DNA from 2 places in the Rhodococcus sp. SJ-3 genome. Region 1 is predicted to be linked to the other one. Evidence: riboswitches for the same ligand, from Rfam matches in the RefSeq annotation. Region 1 holds a riboswitch; the other holds the start of a gene.

Region 1 (9,136 bases):
CTTCGAGGTAGACGATCCCGAGACCTTCCACATCGAGTCCGGCACCGCGGGTGCGACACGGCATCGCGAACACGTCCGCGATCGTGTGATGTGCTGCAAGCTCTGCGGCGGGCACACCGCCGGTGATGACGACGTGGTCCTCGACGCCGTTCTTACGCGCCAGCTCACGCAGCGTGTTCTCGTACGGGCCTCCGCCGACGATCACAAGCACGGCGCCGTCGATGCGACGTCGGATTTCGGGCAGTGCCCGAATCAGAACGTCCTGACCTTTCCGCGGCACCAGCCTCGACAGGCACAGCACCGTCGGCCTGTCCCCGAGTCCGTACCGGTCGCGGAGTTCGGCACGCGCTGCGGGGTCCGGCCGGAACACCTCGGTGTCGACGCCCGACGGCAGGTGTTCGAGGCCGGCCTGGGGACCGAACGCCGCCGCAAACCGGCCTCGGGTGTACCGGCTGACGAAAGTAACGGTGTCGGTCTCGTTGCCGATCCGACGCAGCGCCTGCCGGCCGCCGGGCACCATCGACCAACCCACTTCGTGACCGTGTGTGCTCGCCACGATCCGTTCGGCGCCGGAGCGCCGTAGCACGGGAGCCAGCAATGCCAGCGGCGCGGCGGCGCCGAACCACACCGTGTCGCACCCTGTGTCGGCGAGCAGACGAGAAGCGCGACGCGCGACCGCGGGAGTCGGCAGCATCAGGGTGGTCGGATGCCGCACGACCTCGAACGGCTGGTCCGCGTCGTAGCGGAGGTGACTGTCTCCGCGCCAACGCGGTGCATACACGACGATCTCGTCGGCGGGCAGTTGCGCCGCGAACAACCGCAGATACGACTGGATGCCTCCAGGCCGGGGCGGAAAGTCGTTGGTCACCAGCAGCGTTCGCGACATGTCTATACCGTAGGGCGTGGAGCCTGCGCCTGCTGGACGGGGGCCGGGTCGACGGGAGAGCGTGTCAGAGTCGGTCCGAGAGCCACTCGCCCCACCGGTCGACGACCTCGTCCACACTCGCTCCCACAGTGGCGGCGAAGTCGTGGCTCAGGTCGTCGCCTGCGGGGCCGTCGGCGAGTGCACGGTACAGGGCGGTCAGCTGATCTCGGCCGTACTCTTCGGCGACGAATGTCGCGAGACTCCACGCAGTCTCGTAGGCGGTGCGGGATCGGTCCGGATCAGCGAAGTCGTCGTCCGTGGGGATCTGTGACGGTGCGCCATGGAGATCGACATCCTCGGCGAGGTTCGGGGCGATACGGCGGAGATCTGCGCCGGTCACGGACGCCCCGTCGTCGGACCGGTAGCCGATGTAGTCGGCGTATCCCTCGAGGATCCACAGCGGTGATCCGTCCACAGTTCGCGGCCGCGCCGCGATGTGCGTCAACTCATGCCGGAGCACCGCGCGCAGGCCCTGTCGGGAGAGCCGACTACCTGCAGCCGGGCTGAAGACGATGCGTTGCCCGGTTGCCCTGTCGTGCTGGGTGTCGACAGCATCGGAGATCGCGACCGCTGCGATCTCGTCACCGTTGTGTGCAGTGCCCACCAGGTCGGTGAACTCATCACGACTCGAGGTAACCCATATCAGCGATCGTTTCGGCCAGTCGGCCCCCCATACCTTCGAGACCGCGTCCACAGCGGAGGGCAGTTCGTCCGCGATGTCAGCGGCGAGGTCGGCCGTGTCGGGGTGAGCGAGGATCATCGACCTGCCACCGGCCGTCGCGGTCGTCGTCACGTCGAGAGGTCCGTGATCCCACGGGCCTCTCCACGTCGTGGACACCGAATCGGGAAGCGGCCGGTCGGATGCGATCTTCCATCCGTCGTCGCGAGAGACCACCAGCAGTGTGACGGGCTTACGAGTCGGCGCCTCGTCGACGCCGTCGATCTCGTAGCGCAGCAATGCCGTGAGCGTCCGTACGGGGTCGTCTCCGAACCGGTTGCTCACCTCGCCGGGAACTTCAACTGTCGGCTCGGCACCCAGTTCGTATCCGAACTCGGCCAAGGGCACACCGCGAAGCGCCCGGGCGCGGCTGATCTCTGCCTCGAGCAATTCGGGACCAGCACCAGTGTCGACGATCCCGGCGAGTGCTGCGCGGTCGCCGGTACGTACTGCTTCCGCCCAGGAATCGAGAAGCGCTTGCAACTCCACCCGGACGCCGTACTCGGATTGCTCATGTGACTCGAGGTCGACGAACAGCACTCCGACGGTCACGGCAGCGACCGCGAGGGCGGCGAGCCCGATTCGCTCCCACGGCAGTCGACGACGGATTCGGGGCAGGGTCTCCGGCGCGGGCACGGCGGCAAGTGTATGCGGCGTCTCCCGCCACGCTCTGTGCCGACCGTCGGTGGATCCTCTGTGCCGACCGTCGGTGGATCCTCCGGAGTCGGTCAGTAGCGCCGCGCGCTGTGGAACGGGAAGCTGTCCATCGACTGCACCTTCACCGGCACCCCGAACGTGGAGGCATGCACGATGTTTCCGTCTCCCGCATAAATGCCTACGTGGGAGGCGTCGTTGTAGAAGATGATGACGTCGCCGGGCTGGAGGTTCTCGCGCGAGACCGGGGTTCCGCCCTGAGCTTGAGCTTGACTGGATCGCGGCACGGTCTTTCCGACCTGCTGGTACGCCCAGACCACGAGTCCGGAGCAGTCGAACTGGTCGGGTCCGGTGGCTCCCCACACGTACGGGTCGCCGATGCGGGTGAGTGCGGATCGAAGCGCTCCAGCGCCGTTGCCGGGAATGAGGTGCTGCATGATGCGGTCGGCGTCGAGACCGGGCGGGAACGGGGTTCCTGCGAGGATCGACTTCTCCTCGTCGCTCAGGTTGTCGAAGGCCTCGAGAACTGCGGCGATCTGTACCTCGAGTTCGGTTTCCTGGCGCTGGAGGTCGTCACGCAACGTCTGTGCCTGTTCGGCCGCAACACGCGCAGCTTCGGCCGATTTCTGGGAGACCGACGCGGCGGCCACTGCGGCGTCGGTGGCCCGGCGGAATCCTTCGATCTCGCGATCGGTCTGCGCGCCGAGCACGTCGAGCATCACCATCTGGTCGAGCAACTGCTGAGGCGAGTCGCTGACCATCACGGCGAAGAGACGATTGGTACGCGAACCTCGATAGTTGGCCTGGGCGAGCTTGTCGACAGTGGGCTTGAAGCGGGCGACTTCGGCCTGAGCTGCTGCGAGTGCGTCGTGATCGGCGGCGGCACGAGCATCGAGGTCGCGCTGCTCCGCGAGCCGGCCATCCAATTCGACCCCTGCGTGGTGCAGCGCTTCGGTGGCCTGCTCGGACCGACGTGACAGGTCGGCGAGATGCTCGAGTTTGGCGGTGGGACTGTCACCGATGGGGTCGGCCACTGCAGGCGCGGAGGTCAGAGCAAGGAGGAGAAGTACCCATGCGGCGAGGGCAGTGCGAATGGCCCGTCTGACGGGAACGGAGAACACGACGCTTGTCTTCCTTTCGCAAAGATCTCGATCAGGTTACGGAACCGTATAGCTTCGTGTCTACCCGCGGGTAGCGCATTGCAATTCGTTATTCGCGGTGCCCGTCACAGAGGCCGCACCCGTCGATGAAGTGAGGGTGGACCGGTAGCCACCGATCCACCCTCACAAGGCACTGCTCGTCGATCAGAAACGGCGAGCACCGTCCACAGGCATCGAGTCCAGCGGAGCGACCTTCACCGGCTGGCTCGAGGTCGAGGCGTGCACGATGTTGCCGTTGCCGATGTAGATACCGGTGTGACTGCCGCCGTAGAAGGAGACGACGTCGCCGGGCTGCAACGCGCCGACCGACACAGCTTGACCGGCAGTGGCCTGCTGGTAGCTCGTACGCGGGACGCTGAGCCCCACCTGCTGGTACGCCCATTGCACAAGTCCCGAGCAGTCGAACGCGTTCGGGCCGGTGGCGCCGTAGACGTACGGAGAGCCGACCTTGCTGAGCGCGGCGTCGGCTGCCCGCTGACCGACCGAACTGAACGGCGCGGTGAAGGGTGCGGCGGGGGCGGCTTCGGGAGCAGGCGGAATGAGGTTGGTGACCTCCGGCGGCAGGGTCACTCCTGCGGGAAGTTCGAAAGTGCCGACACCGGGAATGGTGACGGGCTCTGCCATCGCCGGACCGGCGGTGACGGTGATTGCACCGAGCGCGAGGGCGCCGGCGACGAGGGCGCGACGCACTGCACGCTTGTTGTTCTGCGAGACCACGAGGGGTTGTTCTCCAATTCTTCCGTTCACCCGCCGACCGAGTTAGCTGACGGATTCGGGCCGGAAGATCAGCCCTACCCCTCGCCGCGAGTGCGACGGAGGGGATTCACCCCAGTAACACGTGTGGGTCCCCGGCTCGGACGCTCGTGCTCGAGCGGCCGATTAGGCGGTTACCTAGCGGCTCCGGCCCTCGGGAGTGGGCCGGACGAACTATTCCGCTTGGTCTCAGGAAGGTTACGAAACTGCATCACCGAGGCCAACCCGAACTCGCCGAGAATGCGCATTAAGTCCGGTTCGAGCGGTTTGGGACATAGATTGGGCCGCTTTGATAACAACGCGATAACGGCACTGAGGGTCACTATCCTCAGGCGCCGGTCCGATCCGGACGGCCCACGCGAGCAGTCTGCACACCGCCGTAACTCATCCCAGCTCAGAGCGCCGGCCCAACCTCCCCGCAGTCCCCGAAGCGACCACGCGAACGCAGTGCGGCAGCGACCTCCCGACGCGAAGGCAGCACCCCGCCGACGCCGGTCCGATCCACCCTCCCGAGAGACATGTGATCCTCGTCTCATCGGTGCCGGAATGTCGGGTTTCCGCGGGTGTCGGAGGCGGTTTCTACCCTCATGCGCATGACGTCGTCCCCTACCGCCTCCGACACCGCCCACGGTGTCCAACTCAGTTTCGACGAACTCGACACTCCCCTACGCGACACCACCTTCGTAGTGGTCGATCTCGAGACCACCGGTGGACGCTCCGGCGACGACGCCATCACCGAGATCGGCGCAGTGAAGGTGCGCAGTGGTGAGGTCCTCGGCGAGTTCGCGACCCTCGTCGACCCAGGCCGGTCGATCCCTCCCGAGATCGTCCGCCTCACCGGTATCACCACCGCGATGGTCTATCAGGCGCCGCGCATCGAGGAAGTGCTTCCCGCGTTCCTCGAATTCGCCGCCGGTTCGGTCCTCGTAGCGCACAACGCCGGATTCGACACCGGTTTCCTCCGTGCCGCGGCCGCCCAGTGCAATGTGCCCTGGCCACGGTTCCCCGTCGTCTGCACCGTCAAACTGGCCCGGCGGGTCCTCGGGCGCGACGAGGCACCCTCGGTGAAACTCTCCGCACTCGCCGAACTGTTCCGCGTCTCGACCCGGCCCACACACCGCGCACTGGACGACGCACGCGCAACCGTCGACGTCCTTCACGCCCTCATCGAGCGCGTCGGCAACCAGGGGGTCCACAGCCTCACCGAACTACGCGACTACATCCCCGCCATCACGGCGGAACAGCGTGCCAAACGCACCCTCGCCGCGCATCTGCCACACCGCCCGGGCGTGTACCTGTTCCGTGGCCCCTCGGACGAGGCACTCTATATCGGCACGGCCGTGGATCTACGTCGTCGTGTCCGCAGCTATTTCACGGGTTCGGAAACCCGACCGCGTCTACGCGAGATGGTCGCACTGACGACTCGCATCGACCACGTCGAATGTGCGCACGGCCTAGAGGCCGGGGTCCGCGAACTCCGGCTCATCGCCGCCCACACGCCCCCCTACAATCGACGTTCCAAATACCCCACCCGTGGGTGGTGGATCACACTCACCGACGAACCGTTTCCACGCCTGGCGATCTCGCGGACGCCCTCGCCCGACGCGCTCGGCCCGTTCTCCGTCCGGAACGGTGCCGCCGATGTGGCGGCGACCCTTGCCGAATTCAGCGGACTGCGCACATGCACCCGCCGGATCGGCCGATCCGCGCGGCACGGCGACCGCTGCCGGCCCGACGCCGTAGGCGCCTGCTCGGCAGCCTCCTTCGGGCCGCAGAGTCCCGAGGAGTACTCCGCTCAGGTTCTGCGGGCACGTGCTCTCCTGCGTGGCGATGACGCCTCTTCGATCGCGCAAGCTCACGAACGCATCGACGAGTTGGCAGGCAAGGAACTGTTCGAGAACGCGGCACGGCTACGCGACCGCACCGCCGACGCGATCCGTGCGCTACGACGCACGCAGCGCCTCGCGGCACTCGCAGCCATCGACGAACTGATCGCTGCCCGCCCGCGCGCCGAAGGCGGCTGGGATTTCGCAGTGGTGCGCTCCGGCCGGCTCGCGTCGGCGGGCGTCGCGGAACGCGGCGTACGACCCATGCCTGTCGTCGAAGCGATCGCAGCCGGTGCGGAAACGGTACTGCCCGGTCCGGGTCCGCTGCGCGGTGCGGCCGCGGAAGAGTTGGGCCTGGTCGCGCGGTGGCTGGATTCCGACGGGGTGCGCATCGTGCGGACCTCCCACGGATGGTCCGAACCCGTCGAGGGTGCGGGTCGGTGGAGCGAATGGGCCGAGCTGGCACGAGAGGCGTCCGGGGCAGTCCCGGAACCGACGGGGCACCGCATAGGCTGATCGTCACCGGAAGAAGACCTGCGTCACCGGAGTACAGACAAGGAGTCCCCATGATCAACGCCATCGTTCTGATCGACGCCGACGCCCACCGCATACCGGAGACCGCTCGGGCGGTAGCCGACCTCGCCGGAGTCGACACGGTGTACTCGTGCGCCGGGGACGTCGATCTCGTAGCGATCGTGCGTGTCCGCGACCACGAGCAGATCGCCGAGGTGGTCACGCGGGGCATCAACAAGGTCGATGGCGTGAGCAGGACGGTCACACACATCGCGTTCCAGTCCTATTCGAGCGCCGACATCGAGGCCGGCTTCTCCATCGGGAACTGACCGTCCGCGAGCAGCGACGGATCGAGCGGTGCCCGCGGTCAGCACGCGGGCACCACCGTCATACCGAGGTCGCCGCGGTCAGCGCTCCCCCTCGACCCCGAGCCGAGTGGTCACGGCAGCCCATTTCTCGAGCACCTGCGCAGCCGCACCGCTGTCGATCGAGGTCGCAGCCACCTCGAATCCTGCTGCGAGCGCATCCTCGAGTCCACCGTCCAGGCCCCTGAACGCAGCGATCGCGCCCGCGGCGTTGAGAAGCACCGCATCGCGCACGGGTCCGGTCTCACCGGCAAGGCAGGCCCGAGCGATCACCGCATTCTCGGCGGCGTCGCCGCCCCGGAGCGCTTCGAGCGGGACCCGCGAGATCCCGAGCCGCGTCGGATCGAGCGTCTGGGTCTCGACGGCACCGTCGCGCACAATGTGCACGGTCGACGTCGTCGACGTCGTCAACTCGTCGAGACCGTCGTCGCCGCGAACGACCAGCGCCGAATTGCCCCGCTGTGCAAGCACGCCCGCGATGGTCGGAGCCAGCGACTCGAAGGCGCAGCCGATCAGACCAGCGCGGGGACGCGCAGGGTTGGTGAGCGGGCCCAGTACGTTGAACACAGTCGGGATGCCGATCTGCTTGCGTGGTGCAGCCGCGAACCGCAGCGCCGGGTGGTACACCGGCGCGAAGCAGAATCCGATGCCCGCTTCGTCGAGCGAGCGCGCAACCTGTTCCGGACCCAGATCGATATGGACCCCGAGTGCCTCGAGTACGTCGGCGCCACCGCTCTTGGACGAGGCGGCGCGGTTGCCGTGCTTGACCACCCGGACGCCCGCTCCTGCCACCACGAGCGCTGACATCGTCGAGATGTTCACTGTGTTGGCGCGGTCGCCGCCCGTTCCCACGATGTCAACCGTGTCGTCGTCCACCGGCACCAGGTTGGCGTAACCGAGCATCGTGTCGGCGAGCGCCCGTAATTCGTCGGACGTCTCGCCCTTCATCTTGAGTGCGACACCGAACGCCGCGATCTGTGCGGGGGTCGCGTTGTCGGAGAAGATCTCGTCCATGGCCCAGACGGCCTCGGGTCGCGTCAGATCACGACCTGCGGTCAGAGATCCGAGTACTGCGGGCCAGCTGGCAACCACCTCGTCCGCCGCCTGCCTCGCGTTCATCGCACCCACCCTTCACCACATCCGACTCGCTACCGGAGCACTGTTGTGCCCTCCGCTCGGAGAGCTTATTGACGTCCTCCCGGCCGTGAACAACCGGGATTCCTACCGCGGCGCTTCCCGCGCGATCGAAGGCTGCGTCATTCGGGCTGACGCGATCGAAGGCTGCGTCATTCGGGCTGAAGAGCGTCCCATCCGCGGGCATCGCCACCGAGCCGTTGCGCCAGCGAGGCCATCCGCGACTTCTCTTGAGCGCAATGCATCGCGTCGAGGAGCTGAACCCGCTGCAGGATCAGGGAGACTCGGGTCACTCCGTCCTCGAAAGGTACCGCGGAGGGCGGCGCAGCGGCGACGTAGCCGTCCTGGCCGGCCAGTGCGAGTGCCTCCTCGACGGCCGTCGCGGGCAGTTCCAGATGATGCCGCAGCACTGCGTCGTCGGATTCGGCCCAACGCGGCGCGTCCTGCGCGCCACGATTCAGTGCGGTGGAGCAGGCCTCCGAGTCGTCGAACGACTCGACGACGACCGCGAGATCCGGTCGGGTGATATCGAGACGCTCGGGGACACGGCGCGCAAGGAGTCGTCGAATTCTTCCCAGCACACCCGGTTGTTCACTCATGCCGCCACCTTCACATCCGTCACCCCTGCAACCCATCCGGGCCCGGATCTCGGCATTTCTCCCCCCGAGAGCAGCAAAGACGCGCCGATTTCGGCCCCGATTGCCCAACACGTACTACGACGGGTCATACTAGCCAGCGTGACGAGCGCAGTAGGGACTTCAGGATCTGCAATCACACAGCGCGTGCACTCGTTGAACCGGCCCAACCTGGTCAGCGTCGGCACCATCGTGTGGTTGTCCAGTGAGCTCATGTTTTTCGCAGGGCTCTTCGCCATGTATTTCGTGGCGCGGGCACAGGCTCCGGAGGGCATGTGGCCTCCGCCGCCCACCCATTTGAACCTGTGGCTGGCAGTGCCGATCACGGCGGTGCTGATCGCATCGTCCTTCACCTGCCAGCTCGGTGTGTTCGCAGCAGAGCGCGGCGACGTATTCGGCCTCCGCCGGTGGTACATCATCACTCTCGGCATGGGCACGTTCTTCGTACTCGGC
Region 2 (9,136 bases), 2.1 Mb from region 1:
GTTCGTCGAGTACGAATACTCGTGCACGGGCCAACGCTGCCCGATGACCGTTGCTGTGCGCGTCGGTTCCCGCGGATCGTGACGGCAGGTCACGGATCTTTTCGTACAGTGCCTCCAGCACTGCGGTTTCGGTGTTCATGGCGTGCGGTTCTCAATTCCGCTTCCGCTTACGAATGAATTCCCCGGCCGCTGCAGCCTTCTCACGCTTTTCTGCCCGGCGCTCCTTCATGGACTGCGCGGGTTTCTTGAGTGTTTTTCCCTTGTCGGCCATTGTCGCTCCTCATTTCGAGTGGCAATTACTCAACGAGCCACACCATACGTCAAATCCTGGAAAAAGCCAGTTTGCGAAAAATCGATTCGATTTCCGCGCGTGCATATCAAGGTCGGCGATCTCTCGCAGTCGGTGTGACCGTTGCCCGATGCGGCCGGACTGCTGGGGGAAACGGGAGGTTCAGTCGACCAGCGCTACCGACGAGACGCGATGGAGCACGAAGCTGCGCACCGAGCCGGTCGCGGGGTCGAACGCTTCGAGCTGCCCGCCCGCGACGCTGACCGGATCGACGATGCGACGGGTCGCGGTGCCCTGAGCATCGACGTACCCGAGGGTCACACTGCGTTTCGCGTGCACAGCCAGCTGCAGCAACGCCATCGTGGCCGCACCTCCCGTCCGGCTTCCGTCTCCGCGCACCGGTTTGCCTGCCGGCGCGGAGGCGGCACGATCGCCCGCACGCAGGGTGCGTACGAGTGTCTCGAGCTGTTCGTCGTTGGGCGGCAGAGGGCCGGCGTATCTGGGACGCGACCGCGGCACGACCAGCCGTGCGCCGCGCGGACGCAGATCCAGCACCGCACCCGACGCATCCTCTCCCGCCGGTGCGAAACCGGCCGCTCGCAGCGAGGTGAGTACCTCGGCGAGGGGTGCCTGCGAGATCGCGACCGTCGGGGCGACCGCGCGCAACGCCAACGTCGCCGCGACCGGCGCCGCGAGCACCTCTGCGAGAAGTGCCGGATCGTCGGCGCGCACGAACGACGACGCGATGCCGGCACGCAGGCGACCGTGGCGCCGTGCTACGTCGTCGATCAGGTAGGTCAGAGATTGGGGGACGGGTGTGCGCGAATGGGCCGAGAACAGGGCGTGCAGATCACCGGCACCCATGCCCGCGTCGAGCGCACGGCGCACACTGCCCTCACTGATCCGGTAGACGGTGGCGGCTCCGGCCGATTCGACGTCGGCGACAAGCGCGACCCGCCCGGCCAGTTCCGCGACGAGCGGACCCGGAGCGACGACGGTGAGGTCGGCCTGGACGAGGACGTAGTCGACAGGCTCGGGGAGTGCGTTCGCCATCTCCGCCTCGGCGTCACCACCGTGGAGCAGGGCCTTGCCGGGTGAGCCGAGGCTGCCGTGCGCGACCAGTGCGAGTGCGGTGGCTTCACGAATCGTCTCGGACACCGTCTCATTACCGAAGTGACCTGCCGACCGCGGCCGCCGCCATGCGGCAATGGCCTGCACCTCGGCGGTGGTCGGCGTGACGTGGTCGGCGAGAACTTCGAGGAGCAGTCTGCGGTCGTAGGCCGCGGTCGGGGAGTTCACCTCCTCGGACAGGGCTGCGATCGGCTTGTCGTTCTGATCCCGGCGCCCGATCAGCCATGGCCGTCGTGGTGCGTCGAGCCACGCGCCGGCGAGTACCGCCCAACGATGCGCGGTGTTCGCGGTGAGCCATCCGTCCGCCGAGGTGGTGGGAGCCCAGTAATCGTCGATGTCGCCCGGTGGGGCAGGGTCGGGATTGCCGCGTGCGACGAGTCCCGCAGCCGCGAGCACCTCGACAAGCAATGCGGTGTGGTCGTCGGTGAGGTCCAGTGCCTTGGCGAGTCGGTGGAGTTCGCGAACCCCGAGGCCACCGGAACGCAGCGCGGGAGCGGGTTGTCGGCCCAGTGCGGTGACCAGGTCCTCGCAGTGACGCAGCAGCTCGAGGGCGGCGCCTGCGGCGGTGCTGTTCGTGTCGGTGGCAGCCTTGGTGCCCGCCTCGACACTCGGGGCGAGCAGCGATGCCGGATCGAACGGTGCTTCGCCCCGTAGTGCTTGCCCGACCTTATGAGGAAGTTCGACCGTCTCGTCGTCGATGCGGGTGAGCAACCCGGACGCCAGCAGCCTCTGGACGGGCCGGGTCTCGTCGGAGCCGGGCGCGGCGTCGCGGGTACGCCCGATGGGTGACGTGCGTGCCAGGGTGTCGAGGATGCCGCGCTGTGCAGGGTCGAGTTCGGCGAGGACGACGTCGAGTTCCTCGCGGGTGAACGCGTCCGTTTCGGGGGTGCGCCCGACCCGCCACGGCACCGCTTCCACTGCGGCCGCAATCAGACGCAGACCCTCGGGTGTGTCCCACACCAGCAGGACGGAACGCAGCCGGTCGAGAATCCGATCGACGGCCTTGGCGGTGATCCGTCCCCGCAGATCATCGACGAGGGTTTTTCTGGCCACCGCCTCGTCTGCAGCTCCGAGACGGGCAAGTGCCTCGATGATTCCGAACTCGGCGGTCGTGAAGTCGTTCGCTGCGCGGAACACCGAAGCGCGTTGACGTGCGCGGTTCGCAAGCACGCCCATGGACGCGGGTGGGGGCACCACCAGATCGGGTCGCGAGCGCAGAAGCTCGACGAGTTCCGTGTCGCGGCGATCGGACAGCCACTGGGCGAGCGAGTCCGATGCGGCGTCGGGGGTGGGCGTGGCGGGTGTCATCCGCTCCAGATTAGAGACCTGAGATGGCCTGAGACGAACTCACCTGCCAAAATGAGCGTCATGGCTGACAAATCGAAGAACCTCTACGTCGATCGCGGATGGCCGGAGTTGGCAGATGGCGACCATGCGGTCACCGAACTGTCGTCGACGCGTTCGGGTCCGCTCTCCCCGTACGGCGAGGACGCCGTGTTCCCCGTCCCGGCGGACGAGCTTCCCTACACGCACCCGCACACCGTCATCAACCGCTGAGTTCCTCGACACCGAGGCCTCCTCGGTTGTCAGGCTCCCCGACAACGAAGAACCCCCGCACCGAGACCGGTGCGGGGGTTCTTTGCTGATGCTGCTGAGTGCTGCCTACTGGGGCAGAACGGCGCGGACCGCGTCGAGGACGGCCGGGTCGAGCGCAATACCGGCGGCCTGCAGTGCGTCGACACCCTGCTCGAAGCCGTCGATGATGCCCTGTGCCTCGGCGGGCAGCGCCGGAACCTCGGCGAGCTGCGGAACCGCACGGTTCTCGGTGACCGGCGCGGGCGTGGACTGAGCGGGGGCGCTGGGGGCCTCACGCTGTGTCGGAGCGCTGGACAGTCCGAGGCTCGAGGAGCAGGACGGCCATGCGCCCCAGCCCTGGCCTGCGAGGACACGCTCGGCGACGACGATCTGCTGGTCGCGGCTGGCCTGGTTGGCGGTGGGTGCGTATTCCTGGCCGCCGTAGGCGTTCCAGGTGCTCGGCGAGAACTGCAGGCCGCCGTGGTAGCCGTTGCCGGTGGCGATGGCCCAGTTGCCGCCGGACTCGCACTGTGCGAGGCGGTCCCAATCGGAATCGGGTGCTGCGGCGGCGGTGCCGCTGAAGGCGACACCCGTGACGCCGAGGACGGCGCCGGTCAGCGCGAACTTCGCGACGGTCCGGCCGGTGTTGGTGGGCTTGCGATGGCGTCCGCTCATGTCGGTTCCGTTTCCTCTCCGCACGCGCCTACGAGGTCAGCTGTCGGGTTCGGACTGAAGAGGTAGTCCGGCCGTTGCGCTCGTCGAGCGCTCCGGCTTCACCCCAAGGCCTGCCGCGTGTGCGGCGGGCCGGGCCTCCGGGGAAGCGTCCCGGCGGGGGCCGGGGTGCTTCCGAGGGAGACCGGTTGGGTCCCCCGTTTCCTGTCCCTCGTGGATCGTTCGTCGGGATAACCGGACTTCCGCGGGACAGGAATTTGGCGCGGCGGGCCCGGGTTGGTTGGACCAGGCGGTCCGACCGATGACGACGGTAACGGTCCGGTGGGCGAGTGTCACCAATTGGTAACGCGCGACCGGAAGCGGTCTCGAGCTTGTACTGGGGCTATTCCAGAGTGAACTCGCTGGTAGTCGCGCGAGTAGCCTCCGAAACCCGTTTCGAGCCCGCGCTGTTATCAGCTCGTTATGTGATTAAGGTCACAGGTATGTTGGGCGTGCATCGACGGGAACAATGTCTTTCCCGAGCGGCATCAGAGAGATCGGGATCATCTTCAGGTTCGCGATCGCGAGTGGAATACCGATGATCGTGATGGCCATGGCGATCGCTGTCGTGATGTGTCCGAGGGCCAGCCAGATGCCGGCGATCACGACCCAGATCACATTCCCGATCAGCGAACCGGCCCCCGCAGTCGGCTTGTCGACCGTTGTCTTCCCGAACGGCCACAGCGCATAGACGCCGATGCGGAACGAGGCGATACCGAACGGGATCGTGATGATGAGGATGCAGCAGATGATGCCGGCGAGGAAGTATCCGAGCGCCAGCCACAAACCGCCGAAGATCAGCCAGATGATATTGAGAACGACCCTCATGAACCGTTACCGCCCTTCGAGCGCCGACCTGACTGCAGAGCGAACGCGATTGCCAGCGCGAAGCCGAGTGGCCACGCGAGAGTGAGCAGGAAAAGCACGAGACCCGGCTTGCCGTCGGTGACGATCGGTGTCAGGAAGATTGCGACCACTGCCACGATGCCCACCACGAAGCACGCGATGGCTGCGTTGAACAGGCCCCGGCGGGGTGCACGAGCAGAATCGGAAGAAGAGTTACCCACGACGACTACGGTAGTCGCAGGCAGTCGGGGGCGGAATGTGCGCCGAGGTACACTGAACGCGTCTGCGCGTCCCGCTCGATGAGTTTGGGGCGCGTTGTTTTGCATGTCCATATCGTGCCCTCGGGCACGGCCGTCCAGGAGCAGGTGAGCGCGGTGCCGACCGGCAAGGTGAAATGGTACGACGTCGAGAAGGGCTTCGGCTTCCTGTCTCAGGATGAAGGCGAGGACGTCTATGTTCGCGCGTCGGCGCTCCCCGAGGGTGTCGAGAGCCTCAAAGCGGGCCAACGCGTCGAATTCGGAATGGCCGTAGGTCGTCGCGGACCCCAGGCGCTCAAGGTCGAATTGCTCGAGAAGCCGTCGTTGCGGCAACAGGCCGGACGGCGCGAGGCACCGGCGCGTGAGCGACGCTCGCCCGACGAGCTGCACGGCATGGTCGAGGACATGATCAAGCTTCTCGAAGTCGCGGTCCAGCCCGACCTACAGCGTGGGCGCTACCCGGACCGCAAGGCTGGACAGCGGATCTCCGAGGTCATGCGAGCCATCGCCCGCGAGCTCGATCACTGAACGGACCACGAGGACAGAAACGCCGAATGCCGTATCCGAACGAATCGGATACGGCATTCGGTCTTCACCGGACCGAGGAGTGACCTCGGCCGGGCCGCGTCAGAACGTCTGGACAGCCCACACGGCGTGAGCGATCGGCTCGCCGGCTTCGTCGACCACAGCGGAGGGCAGCTGGACTTCCACGCCGAGCAACTGCAGAGTCGGGTCGCTCGGCACAGTGATCGCGCGCTGCTGTCCCGGCTCGACCATGATGCCGTCGAGGAACGTCTCGCCCGTCTGGAGATCGCCGTACACGGCGATCAGACGCCACGGCGCACCGGAGATCTCCGACGGCAGCGACAGCTGAAGCGGGAATCCGGCGCGAACGGGGAGCTGCGTGATCGGATTCTCGACGCAGTCCTCGAGATTGATGTTGCAGTGCTGTGTCGGAGGGACCGTGACCGAGTTTCCGTCTCCGAAGGCTGTGATCTCGGGCAGTCGCGGCTCGGCCGAGTCGACGAGTCTCCACACCACCGCGCCGATACCCACGGCGACCACCACCAGGACTACCGCGATCAGCGCGATCGCCTTCTTCGTCCGGGCTTGCAGATTCATCGGCTCCCATTTCGTGTCGGCTGCCCATCCGTGCGTACTCGACGCTCGTCGGCAGATTCGGTGGAGGCGTGCTCGGGCCTCCTGCCGCCCAGGCCGGGCAGCAACGTCTTTCCACGGTAGGTGAGCAGGGTCTGCGTGAAACCGAGAACCAGCACCACCGTCACGACCGAGAATCCGATCCACAACTCGGTGGGAAGCAGAACTCCCATGGCGCCGCCCAGCACCCAGCTCAGCTGCAGGACGGTCTCGGACCGGCCGAATCCGGACGCAATGGACTCCTCGGGCAGGTCCTGTTGCAGCGAGGCGTCGAGCGAGACCTTCGCGAGGGCGCTGGCGCAGGCGGCGACCAGCGCGGCCAGGGCAGCGGCGAGCACGTGGTCCGTTGCAGCGACGATCGCCGCCACGACGACTGCTGCGGCCACGCAGCGCACAACGATCAGGGCCGGACGGCCCAACGCCATCCGTGCGCCGGTCGCATTCCCCGCGAAGTTCCCGATCGCGGCGGCAGCGCCGACGAGACCGAGCATCGCAGCCTGCATGAGCGGTGATTGTTCGGTGGTGCTCTTCGCTACGAAGGCGATGAACAGGGTGAGGAAGCCGGTGAGCACACGGATGGTGCCGTTGCCCCACAACCCCGTGACGACCGTACGGCCGAGCGGCTGCCTGTTCTTGCCGCCGGGGGAGAGCACCTCGGTCTTGGTATCGAGCACCTCGGTGCGGGCCTCGGACCCGCGGTACGACAATGTCGCGGGTACCTCACCCTCGGTGACTTCGACCCAGGCCGGTATCCGCATGCTCAGGTACGCGCCGAGAACGGTGATCGCGGCACACAGCCACAGTGCGCCCGCCGAATCGAATGCCCACGCCGCTGCACCGGCAATTGCTCCGGCGCCGAGGGTGCCTCCGACCAAGCCGAACACGGTGAGTCTGGAATTGACACGCACCAGGTCTATCTCGGGTGGCAGTACGCGCGGCGTGACCGCGGATTTGAGCACCGCGAACGATTTGCTGAGCACCATCATTGCCAGCGCGGCGGGATACAATGCCCAGCTGTCGAAATTGAAGATCAAGACGATCGCGAGAACGGTCCGCAACCCGAACGACGTCGCCAGCGCCACGCGACGACCGTGCTGAAGCCGGTCCAGGAGCGGACCGATCAGCGGGGCGATGACGGCGAATGGTGCGATCGTGATGAGCAGATACAACGCGACCTTCGTCTTGTCCTCACCGGTCGCGGCCGAGAAGAACAGTGTGTTCGCCAACGCCACTGCCATCGCGGCGTCGGCTGCGAAGTTCGCCATGGTCGCGTACATCAGTGCCGTCAGGCCCGACTTGTCGGCGCCGTCGGCGGTCGCGGCCCGACGGAACGTGGCGATTCCCTTGTTCGTGAGCTCTCGGCTTCGGAACGCAGCAACGCGCGTCACGGTGAGTTTGCGGGGCATCCTCGGTGCGCGGGGCCCACTGGTGTCATCCGCGCGGTCGTCCTTCGTGTCCGAGGAGTCCTTCGACGGTCCGGTGCCTCGCCCCGCCGCGCGCTTGTCGGTGTCTTCGGGGCCCGAGCGGTACGACTCGTCTATCGGATGCAATGGCGGCAACGGTGTGCGGCGCGCAGAAGTGCGGCGCGGAGGCGGATAGTTGCTGTACCCCGGATGCCGAGAGCCCGGGGCACGATCATCCGCCTTGTCGGCAGGTCGCTCTTCCCGTTCGGTCACTCTTCGATTCTTCACCACCGCGCACCTGTTGTGCAGTCGGGCCGGTTGTCGCGTCGCTCGCAATGCCCGGACGTGCGGGCTGCGCGTGCCACCCTCATGGGACGAACCGGACTTCGAACAGCGTCGGCCACAACTTGCCTGTCACCAGGAATCGGTCCGTACCGGGGATGTGGGCGATCCCGTTCAAGACGTCCACATTGTCTCGATCGGCTTCGTCGAGTCGGTTGCGCAGGGCAGACGCGTCGATCGTTGCCTCGACCCGCCCGGAATCGGGATCGATCCGCACGATCTCCTCGGTCTTCCACACGTTCGCGTAGACGGCGCCGTCGTCGGTGCATTCGAGTTCGTTCAGGTTCGACACCGCACGGCCGTCGCGATGTACCGTCACCCGTCCCAGTTCGGCAAACGTGTCCCGGTCTCGGAACGTCAGGTCTGCGGAGCCGTCACTCATCACGAGTCGAAGGGGTTGGTCGCACAGACCCCAGCCCTCACCGTCGTAGTCGATGCGTTGCTGCTCGGTCAGAGTGTCGCGGTCGCGGACGAACGCCACACCGTCCTTCCACGTGAGCTGCCACACCGCCGTGTCGGTGACGGTGATGCCTTCCCCGAACATGTCGTCGGGAAGTGGCACCCGGATGCGTTCGGTGGGTGAGTCGAGTGGGCGGGCCGACAGCCATGACGTCCCCTCACGCCCGGTGCCCTCGAACAATTCACCGCCGTCCAGTTCGAGGCCCTGGGTGAATGCCGCCGGATCGTGTGGATGCTCCGCAACGACCTCGACGCGTAGTCGATCTACGGGTGGCCCGGTTTCGTCGACGACGGTGTCGCTGCATCCCGCGGTCAGGAGGACGAGTGCGAGCACGAAGGTAGCCGGTCGACGCGTCATGGGGTTCATTTTCCCGGTGTTCTCTCCTGCTTCTTCTCAGCGGTCTCATGTGTCTTCTCGTGGCCGGGCACCATGCCGGGGCATCGGTCCGGCACAATGGTGCCCGTGAGCGTTGCATCTTCTGCCGTTGCCCCCGGAACGGTTCCTTCGGTGGATCCGGCCGTCCGATCGGTGCTCGCGGAGGCCGTCGAGGTCGCTCGGGCTGCCCTGAGCGAGGTCGGAGAGGGCGTGGTCGGCGCCTATCTGGGCGTCACCTCCGAGGACGAATGCGCAGCCACCCACCGCTTCGCAGCCGATCTGGCCGGGTACCACGGCTGGCAGTGGGCCGTCGTGGTGGCCGCGGCGCCCGAATCCGATCACGTCACCGTCAGTGAACTCGTATTGCTTCCGGGCCCCGAATCGCTGGTTGCGCCCGCATGGGTGCCGTGGAACGAACGCATCCGCCCCGGCGACCTGGGCCCCGGCGACCTGCTGGCCCCTGCGCCGGACGACGAGCGGCTCGTTCCCGGCTACACCGCTTCCGGTGATCCCGACGTCGACGAGACCGCCGGTGAAATCGGGCTCGGCCGCAAACAGGTGATGAGTCTCGAAGGCCGGCTCGCCGCAG

Evidence for each region. Region 1 has a riboswitch for cyclic di-AMP ahead of ACTDXD_RS26210 (NlpC/P60 family protein). Riboswitches for the same ligand answer to the same signal wherever they lie in the genome.
Region 2: it holds a riboswitch for cyclic di-AMP, as region 1 does, so the genes downstream of both, ACTDXD_RS16400 (transglycosylase family protein) here and ACTDXD_RS26210 (NlpC/P60 family protein) in region 1, are expected to answer to the same signal.

What each region holds. Positions count from the first base shown of each region.
Region 1 is NZ_CM123306.1:5,638,337-5,647,472, forward strand. It holds gene ACTDXD_RS26195 (glycosyltransferase family 4 protein) at 1-886, opposite strand, end outside; gene ACTDXD_RS26200 (hypothetical protein) at 951-2,279, opposite strand; gene ACTDXD_RS26205 (C40 family peptidase) at 2,372-3,418, opposite strand; gene ACTDXD_RS26210 (NlpC/P60 family protein) at 3,602-4,174, opposite strand; cyclic di-AMP (ydaO/yuaA leader) riboswitch at 4,190-4,353, opposite strand; gene ACTDXD_RS26215 (DEDD exonuclease domain-containing protein) at 4,804-6,552, shown strand; gene ACTDXD_RS26220 (Lrp/AsnC family transcriptional regulator) at 6,603-6,878, shown strand; gene trpD (anthranilate phosphoribosyltransferase) at 6,957-8,033, opposite strand; gene ACTDXD_RS26230 (hypothetical protein) at 8,201-8,647, opposite strand; gene ctaE (aa3-type cytochrome oxidase subunit III) at 8,786-9,136, shown strand, end outside.
Region 2 is NZ_CM123306.1:3,532,854-3,541,989, forward strand. It holds gene ACTDXD_RS16385 (hypothetical protein) at 1-139, opposite strand, end outside; gene ACTDXD_RS16390 (helicase-associated domain-containing protein) at 452-2,728, opposite strand; gene ACTDXD_RS16395 (hypothetical protein) at 2,789-2,977, shown strand; gene ACTDXD_RS16400 (transglycosylase family protein) at 3,083-3,670, opposite strand; cyclic di-AMP (ydaO/yuaA leader) riboswitch at 3,680-3,807, opposite strand; gene ACTDXD_RS16405 (YccF domain-containing protein) at 4,142-4,534, opposite strand; gene ACTDXD_RS16410 (hypothetical protein) at 4,531-4,878, opposite strand; gene ACTDXD_RS16415 (cold-shock protein) at 4,927-5,337, shown strand; gene ACTDXD_RS16420 (DUF2771 domain-containing protein) at 5,437-5,931, opposite strand; gene ACTDXD_RS16425 (MFS transporter) at 5,928-7,643, opposite strand; gene ACTDXD_RS16430 (glutaminyl-peptide cyclotransferase) at 7,738-8,529, opposite strand; gene ACTDXD_RS16435 (DUF3027 domain-containing protein) at 8,626-9,136, shown strand, end outside.